DNA from 4 places in the Lysinibacillus sp. NPDC098008 genome. Region 1 is predicted to be linked to each of the others. Evidence: riboswitches for the same ligand, from Rfam matches in the RefSeq annotation. Region 1 holds a riboswitch; each other region holds the start of a gene.
What was found. A riboswitch is a leader RNA that binds a small molecule or an ion and turns the genes downstream of it on or off. The one in region 1 is predicted to bind S-adenosylmethionine.
Positions count from the first base shown of each region.

Region 2: it holds a riboswitch for S-adenosylmethionine, as region 1 does, so the genes downstream of both, ACIQVU_RS13705 (methionine ABC transporter ATP-binding protein) here and ACIQVU_RS10460 (YezD family protein) in region 1, are expected to answer to the same signal.
Region 3: it holds a riboswitch for S-adenosylmethionine, as region 1 does, so the genes downstream of both, ACIQVU_RS09765 (O-acetylhomoserine aminocarboxypropyltransferase/cysteine synthase family protein) here and ACIQVU_RS10460 (YezD family protein) in region 1, are expected to answer to the same signal.
Region 4: it holds a riboswitch for S-adenosylmethionine, as region 1 does, so the genes downstream of both, ACIQVU_RS14310 (bifunctional homocysteine S-methyltransferase/methylenetetrahydrofolate reductase) here and ACIQVU_RS10460 (YezD family protein) in region 1, are expected to answer to the same signal.

Region 1 is NZ_JBIWBA010000010.1:2,429-4,630, forward strand. Features, by position in the region: gene ACIQVU_RS10455 (phosphopantothenoylcysteine decarboxylase domain-containing protein) at 1-647, shown strand, start outside; SAM riboswitch class I at 828-914, shown strand; gene ACIQVU_RS10460 (YezD family protein) at 974-1,129, shown strand; gene ACIQVU_RS10465 (flavin reductase family protein) at 1,219-1,704, opposite strand; gene ACIQVU_RS10470 (VOC family protein) at 1,820-2,202, shown strand, end outside.
Region 2 is NZ_JBIWBA010000016.1:35,640-37,841, reverse strand. Features, by position in the region: gene ACIQVU_RS13705 (methionine ABC transporter ATP-binding protein) at 1-882, opposite strand, end outside; SAM riboswitch class I at 969-1,072, opposite strand; gene ACIQVU_RS13700 (thioredoxin family protein) at 1,129-1,440, opposite strand; gene ACIQVU_RS13695 (toprim domain-containing protein) at 1,458-1,799, opposite strand; gene gcvH (glycine cleavage system protein GcvH) at 1,892-2,202, opposite strand, start outside.
Region 3 is NZ_JBIWBA010000008.1:86,379-88,580, reverse strand. Features, by position in the region: gene ACIQVU_RS09770 (glycerol-3-phosphate acyltransferase) at 1-571, opposite strand, end outside; SAM riboswitch class I at 728-841, shown strand; gene ACIQVU_RS09765 (O-acetylhomoserine aminocarboxypropyltransferase/cysteine synthase family protein) at 958-2,202, shown strand, end outside.
Region 4 is NZ_JBIWBA010000017.1:55,809-58,010, reverse strand. Features, by position in the region: gene ACIQVU_RS14310 (bifunctional homocysteine S-methyltransferase/methylenetetrahydrofolate reductase) at 1-749, opposite strand, end outside; SAM riboswitch class I at 884-984, opposite strand; gene hemG (protoporphyrinogen oxidase) at 1,084-2,202, opposite strand, start outside.

The sequences.
Region 1 (2,202 bases):
CAAGTGGGGGAACGCTTGAAAAATGGGATCGTGTACGGGGGCACACAAATTTATCGAAGGGAACAATGGGCTGTTATTTGGCAGAGGCAGCACTTGCAGCTGGTGCGCATGTTATCTATATGCATGGCTATTTTGCACAGCTACCAGTTAATCATAGCAAAATGCAAACGATTAAATTTGAGGGCATTGAGGACTTAGGCGATAAAATTCGATATGCTGTGCAGAAGCAGCAGGTGGATATTGTCATTATGGCAGCGGCTGGCTCTGATTGGGTCATTGATAAAGTATATGACCAATCAGGCAACTTAATGGAGGAGGCAGGGAAAATGCCTTCCGATGAGCCACCTATTATTCATTTTAAAAAAGCACCAAAAATATTAGGGCAAATAAAGGGCTGGCAACCAAATGTCACATTAGTAGGCTTTAAGCTGGAAGCAACAGATGATGAGGCATTTTTACTTGCGCGTGCAAGATTGCGTATGGACACAGCACAGGCACAATTTATGGTGGCAAATAGCTCTCAATCATTATATGGCGGAGATGAGCCTCATTGGATTGTACCAGCAGAGGGGCAGCCAATTAAGGTAATGGGCAAAGAACAAACAGCGCAAGCATTGATAGCATGCTTACAACAAGAAACTGTGTAGAGGGGATACTTCTGCACAGTTTTTTTATCGTTAGGTGGCGCTAAATGCGTAATTGCCTGCATACAATGCTAGAAGGAATTGAGATAAATAACACATTACAAAGTATTCGACTAGGTTTTCTAATATTTTATATTGACAATTGTATAGCACAATTATAGAATTATTTCCAAGTAAGCAGGGCTCTTATCAAGAGAGGCGGAGGGACTTGGCCCAATGAAGCCTCGGCAACTAATAGAATAGATGCCAATAGTATCTAAGAGATAAAGGGGCTATCCATCAATTGAACTCTTTTGTAACGGAAGCAAGAAAAAGAAGGGGTGTATTATATGGCACAGTCGGTAAAAGTAGATGATAAGAAGTTAGAGGCTATCGCGAAGGCTATTCAAAATCTTGAATATGGTGAAGTGCATATTACGATTCAGGATGGTGTAATTGTGCAAATTAATAGGCTCGAAAAACAGAGATTTCCACAGAAGAAATAATGATCATTTCAGTCGAACGATGTCATAAGGCCACAACTAAGCATAAAGGATGTCCTATGCTTACAAGTGGCCCTTTTTTTGTGGAATGCTTAACGATAAAAGCTTTTTGGAATCTCACCAATATGACGGCGATGATACAGTAAAGGCTCTTTTGGTGAATTTGTAATATCTAGCACCTGCCCAATAAAAATAGTATGGTCGCCAGCATCAATCTGTTGATATGTTTTACATTGTAAAATGGCTGCTGTATCATGTAAAATCGGTAGGTCAAAGGAGGACATAGACCACTTTGCCTGAGCAAAACGATCTGGCACTTTGCTGGCAAATAATGTACATAAATGCTCCTGATCACTCGCTAAAATGTTGACCGCAAATGTTGGCGCTGCTGTAAAATAAGCATGGAGCTGAGATTTTTTATCGAGTGACCATAAAATAAGGAGCGGGTCAATCGAAACAGATGCAAAGGAGTTAACGGTTAAGCCAATCGGTTGTGTGTCATGGCATGTAGTAACAACCGTTACGCCTGTAGGGTAATTACCTAGTGCTAATTTAAAAGCAGTTACTTGATCTGTCATTCAAATCACCTCGTTATTATTGTCAATGAAGTTAAATAGCTATCATTGTCTTGCATAAATTTTAAACGAATCCGACATATAGGTAAAGGTAATCGGGAAAGAAAGGGGAATGACCATGACTTTATATTTCGATCATTTGGTTCAGCAAGTGGAATCACCAGAAAATATAAAGGTTTTCTTCAACAAACGAAATATCCATACAGTAAACGGTGGTCAGCATACGATGTGGGGGACTTATAATACATTAAGCTATTTTGGCTTAAGCTATATTGAGCAAATTGCGGTATATGATCGTGATTTATTTGAGCGGGCAGCATTAAACCCCTACACGCTACATTATACGTTTAAACAGGACGAGGAGCGCCAAGGGTTTTCACGAATTGCCTTGCGCACAACAAATATAGAGGCAGAGGGACAACGCTTGCGTGCATTAGGCTTTGATGTGTATGGACCTGAGGCTTGTAGTCGTACAAGACCAGACGGCTCTGTTGTAGAGTG
Region 2 (2,202 bases), on a different contig from region 1:
AATACTAACTTCCACATCAAATTGTTTAACTAGATGCGAAATAACAGGCTGCTCTGTTTTTTCACCTACAAAAATCAGTTTAACAAGTTGTCCAGTTGGATAATTGGCTTTGATTTGTGCTACTGTTTCCTGTGTTTCCTTTGTATCTGTAATTTGCGCTACAAATTTTTTCGTAATAGCTGCTTGCGGTGATTGGAAAACTTGTAATACCTCGCCACGCTCTACAATTTCGCCCGCTTCCATTACAGCCACACGATGACAAATTTTACGAATTACATGCATCTCATGGGTGATGAGCACAATGGTTAAACCTAGGCGTTCATTGATATCCACAAGCAAATCTAGAATTGCATCTGTCGTTTCAGGATCAAGCGCAGATGTTGCCTCATCACATAATAGCACCTCTGGATTATTGGCTAGTGCACGCGCTATGCCAACACGTTGCTTCTGTCCACCAGAAAGCTGTGATGGGTAAGCTTTATCACGCCCTTCCAATCCTACAAGTGCAATTAATTCTTTGACACGTGCCTCACGTTGCGCCTTTGGAACACCTGCAATCTCTAATGGAAAAGCAATATTTTCTGCAACGGTTCTAGACCATAGCAAATTAAAATGCTGGAAAATCATACTTACCTTTTGTCGAGCAGCTCGAAGCTTTTGCCCTTTAATGGATGAGAACTCTTGATCGTTCACTATAACCGTTCCTGATGTCGGTTTCTCTAGTCCATTTAATAAACGAATCATCGTACTTTTACCAGCACCACTATAGCCGATAATGCCAAAAATTTCACCTTTATCGATAGAGAGGTCTACGTTTTTGACTGCCGTTAATTCGCCATTTGCTGTTTTATATTTTTTTGTAATATTATGAAGCTGGATCATCGCCAATACTCCTCTTTTCTCATATAGAAAACCCCTTCACTCACAGACAAGCAGAAGGGGTTAGCGTATTTATACGTTTAACCGTTCTCTCATCTTTCAAAGAAGAATCTTTGAGTGATTTGGCACCTTTTCACACTGTGATGGTTGCCGGGCTTCATAGGGCACTTCCCTCCGCCACTCTTTATAAGAGTTCGATATATTTAATGTTTTCGTAATCTATGTGTTACTTTACCATGCCAGCAAAGTTCAGTCAATTGCTTTTTTTAATAATTCATATAAAAATGGTACGGATTGAAATGCATAGATCTTATTTGTCACTTTTCCGTCATCACAGACAAGCAAACAAGGAACACTTTCAATTTGATGCTCACTTGCAATATGCTCTAAAAAATTAATATTCGCTTTACCTAACTGCAGCTGTGGTAGTAATTGTTCAACAATTGTCATCATTTTCGATGCCACTGCACATGTTCCACACATTGGTGTATATAAATAAAATGCAGCTTGCTCTCCCGACTGTATAGCCGCTTCCCACTGCTCTGTTGACCATTCTTTCATTATTCACGCAACCTTACTTACAAAATATACTCATTATGGATGGAGAAATGTGCACGCAATAAAATCATCGCCAACACTTTTCTAGGTGTCGTTTCCACTTCCTTATAGGTTGGCATTGTACGCAAATGCTCAGCCTCTGGATAATGTCTGTCCATTAATGCACGTAGCTTATCACCTGAAGTATCTGCATCGAAAAATGTAAAAAGCTCGCAGCCCTCATACGGATCAAGCAACTCCTCTAATTGATGTACACCAATTGTGCCATTTGTACATAGTATTGTAACATTCTCATTTAAAATAGGCTCAATCTGAAGCTTATCTGAGCGTCCTTCTACTATCAAGCATTTTCCCTCGAACATTACGCCACCTCCAGTTTAGACATCCCCACTTATAAATTATTATATAATAAAAAACGCCGGTAGTTGCCGACGTTTTTTGATTATAGCTTGTCTTATTCTGCAATCATTTCTTCGTATTGCTCTGCTGTCATAAGTTTGTCAACTTCTGATGCATCAGCAGGCTCTACAACGATCATCCATGCTTTTTCATATGGTGATTCATTTACGAATTCTGGGCTATCTTCTAAATCTGCATTCACTTCAACAACAGTGCCTGAGATTGGCGCATATAATTCAGAAACTGTTTTTACTGATTCTACGCTACCGAATGGGTCATCTGTTTTGATTTCATCGCCAACTTGTGGAAGCTCAACAAATACGATATCTCCTAGCTCAGATTGTGCAAAGTGTGTAATACCAATAC
Region 3 (2,202 bases), on a different contig from region 1:
TATTTTCAATATGTAAAATCATAGCGATGACAAAAAGCAATAGTGCGATAACAGTTGGGCCGATTCCGGGAATCCATAAATATGTGGCTGTACAAAAGACAAGATAAAACTCAAGTACACCAACAATTAAATAGTTTGTAGCAAACGATAAAATAACAAAAAGTATAAGTGCAAATAAACCAATTTTCCAATTCACAGCAAGCAAAATACCAATAATAGAGGCAGTCCCTTTACCGCCATTAAAGCCCATATAAAACGGGAAGTTATGACCTAAAATAACACCTGCAGCTATCAGGTATGTCAGCAGCCATATTTGCTCTTCTGTCAAAAATGTAGCATCCCCAAAATATAGGTGTGCACCAATAATGGCAATAACTCCTTTGCCAATATCAATGAGAGCGACTAAAACACCGTATTTCCAGCCAAGAGAAAGTGTGGCATTGGAGGCTCCAGCATTGCCATGACCAGCTTTTTTTAGGTCAACCCCCGATAAAATTTGCGCCACCTTCGAACCATGAATGCAGCCAATAAGATAGCCGACAATAAGAACAGTAATCACGGCTTTTACCATAAAAATACTCCTTTCGAATTGATTTCTAAAAATAATGTATGTGTTCATATTACGAAAAAAAGCAAACAGAAGTTTCGGAAAAAATAAAATTTATAGGTTGACAGAAAAAAACTCTATGTTTATACTGTGTAACAACGATGGAAATTGAATCACATACTCTTATCAAGAGCGGCGGAGGGACAGGCCCTATGATGCCCAGCAACCAGTGAGTGACGAACTTACTACGGTGCTAATTCCTGCAGATTCATGCTTGAATCTGGCAGATAAGGGGAGGAAAACTTGCAACTGCAACCCTCTTCTTAGCTGAAGAGGGTTTTTTGTTTTCTACAGAAAATCCTCCTCATCTCCGGTACCATCGTAAAAAAATAACCATTTGGAGGTATACAATGACAGATTTTAAACCAGAAACATTATTGTTACATGGTGGTCAAGAGCCAGACCCTGTGACAGGCACCCGTACAGTTCCTATCTATCGTTCAACAGCTTTTGTTTTTAAAGACACTGCTCATGCGCAACGTCTTTTTGCCTTAGAGGAAGCGGGGAATATTTACACACGTATTACAAACCCTACTGTAGATGTTTTTGAAAAGCGTGTAGCTTTATTGGAGGGTGGGACAGCGGCAGTAGCACTTTCATCTGGTGCAGCAGCGATTGCCTTCTCCATTTTAAACCTAGCAGGAGCTGGTGATGAAATAGTAGCAGCTAGTTCTTTATATGGTGGTACTTATAATTTATTCGCAAATACATTACCAAACTACGGTATTAAAACAATTTTTGTAGATGAAACAAACCCAGAAAATTTCCATGCAGCGATTACTGATAAAACGAAGGCTGTTTTTGCTGAAGTCTATGGTAATCCAAGCTTAAAGGTTTTAGATATTGAAGCGGTTGCTAAAATTGCTCATGACAACAGCTTGCCATTAATTATAGATAGCACATTTGCTTCTCCTTATGGCTCTACACCAATTGACTTTGGGGCAGATATTGTTGTTCATTCAGCAACAAAATGGATTGGTGGTCATGGTACAACTTTAGGTGGTGTTGTAGTAGATGCTGGTAAGTTTGACTGGACGAGTGGACGGTTCCCTGGCTTTACGGAGCCTGATGCTTCCTATCATGGACTACGTTATGGCATTGATACAGCATCCACTGCTTTTGCTACAAAGCTACGTGTACAATTGTTACGCGACTTTGGTCCAACATTGAGCCCTGACGCTGCTTTTAATTTCCTACAAGGTTTAGAAACGCTTCATTTGCGTATACCTAAACATAATGAAAATGCATTGGCAGTGGCTGAATATTTACAAAACCACCCATCTGTGGAATATGTAAATTACAATGGTCTTGAGGATTTCCCTACACATCATTTGGCGAAGAAATATTTAAGAAATGGCTTCGGTTCAGTGCTTACCTTTGGCATTAAAGGTGGACGTGAAGCAGGAAGAAAGCTTATTGATAGTGTAAAGCTATTCTCACATGTAGCGAATGTAGGAGATGCTAAATCGTTAATTATACACCCAGCATCCACGACACATCAGCAATTATCAGCAGAGGAATTGGTCCAAGCTGGCGTAGCCGAATCGCTCATTCGCTTATCTATCGGCTTAGAGGCAGTGGAAGATATTATTGCT
Region 4 (2,202 bases), on a different contig from region 1:
CCAAAATAATCAGCCTCTGATTCATAAACAACACGCCCATCCTCTAAATCAAGAAGCGAAGCATTTGGGTAAGCTGACATAAATGCCTTTTTAGGAAGCTCAACGCCTTCAAATGCTTGAATTGTATGATGCGGACCTAAACGGCAGTTTACACCAACCACATCTGCACCCAATGCCTCTAGATCATGCAATGCCTCATTTAAAGAAAGCCCATTTTGCAGCACACCTGGCTCATGCATTGACACTTGTGCAATAATCGGTAAAGCTGTTTTTGCTCGTAGCATTGTTAATGTCGCTGTTAACTCTTCAAAATCATAATACGTTTCAAGTAAAAGACCATCTGGATTCCCTGCCAGTAACACTGTTGCCTGCTCTTCGACAGCTGCTAGTATTTCCTCTAATGTTGCATCACTTTTACGAATGCCACGAATACCACCAATTGTTCCTAGCACAAATTGACCGCCATCCGCCGCTGCTCGTTTTGCAATTGTGATGGCCGCTTCATTAAATTGCTGAACACGTGACTCTAATCCATAACGAGCTAATTTAATAGCATTTGCTCCATACGTATTTGTTTGAATCACATCAGCACCCGCTGCAATATATTCTCTATGAATCTTTTCAATTAATTCAGGCTTCTGTATATTCATTTCCTCATGGCAATATTCTAAGCCGTAGCCATAGAGTACCGTCCCTATTGCACCATCTGCCGTCAATACATGTGTTTTTAATCTTTCAAGTAATCCCATAAAATTGCCTCTCTTCCTTCTTAACTCTATCATTATCAACTATGCTTCAACATAATTGGAAGTTTTCGATCATCTCAAAAGAAAAAGCCCTCTTTCATAAAAAGAAGGCTTTAACGATTTGTCAATGTTGTTCCTTCTCATCTTCGACTACAAGAGTCTTCTGGATTTAGCACCTGACATAATGTTGGTTGCTGAAGCTTCATTGGGCCAGTCCCTCAGCTTCTCTTGATAAGAATTAAGTATGAATTTTTTAAATAATTAAAAGAATCATATCGTTTACAGGCGATTGAGTCAAGACTATTTCACAGAACAAAGTAATTTTTCGCTTAAAGTCTTAGAATTTAACTAATTTCTCTGCAAGCTCCTCGCCAATCTTTTTCCCATTTTGAATACAGGCACCAATGCCTACACCAAAATAAGAGCAGCCTGCAATCGCTAAATTCGGATAATTTTTATCTAGCTCCTGTTGCAGCCCTTGCAATGCCTCACGATGTGCTAAATCATATTTAGGCATTTGATCGATCCATTTTGTTACATTGACAACAGTAGGCTGCTCCTCAATCCCCAAGCTTTTGCGAATATCCTCCAAAGCAATGGCTGCCAATTCCTTATCTGTCATTAAACGTAGCTGTTCATACGCTGGATTAATGCTTTTATAAAAAAGTCGTACAAGTAATCTACTATCCTTCGATGTATGCTTCCATTTACGGCTTGTCCAAGTCGCTGCATTACATACAACATCCGAATTATGTGACACAATATAGCCTGTTCCATCTGCTGGCAATCGAGCATCTGGTATATTAAAGCCTAAATAAATCGTAATGGCTGACGCAGTTGTAAATTGATCAAAATAGTAATCTAAAGCTTTATCCTGTAAGATACTTTGTACGGCTTCATTTGGCAGCGCTAAAACAGCATAGTCCGCTACAATGCTTGCATTATTCGCTAGGGAAATTAGATAGTCACTTTCCTTTTTTTGAATACTTATCGTTTCCACGCCTTTTATAATTTCTACATCCGTTAACGTTTGCTCTAACTGGTTAATAAAGGAGGACAAGCCATTTTGGAACGATATAAATTTTTTGTTAGCTGCTTGCATAAATTGCTCACGATTTGCATCAAAGCCTTTAATAATACTGCCATAATTATCTTTATAATCAATTAGGTATGGCAAAGTAGAGGCAATTGAAAGCTGGTATAGATCGCCAGAATAAACACCAGCAAGCACAGGCGCAATTTGGTTTTGCACAAGCTCCTCTCCTAAATAATACGTTAAAAACTCTCCAATGGAGCTTTCCTTTGTAAAGCCCCTATTTGGTAATGCTAAGTCCTTTAATGCCTCTTGTTTACCTTGTTCTGAAATTAATGTACTTTGCTCAAGGGATTCGATACTCATTGGTATACCAAATGTAGAATCTGCTGGAATAGCATGAAGCTCATTGTTTGTATAAAT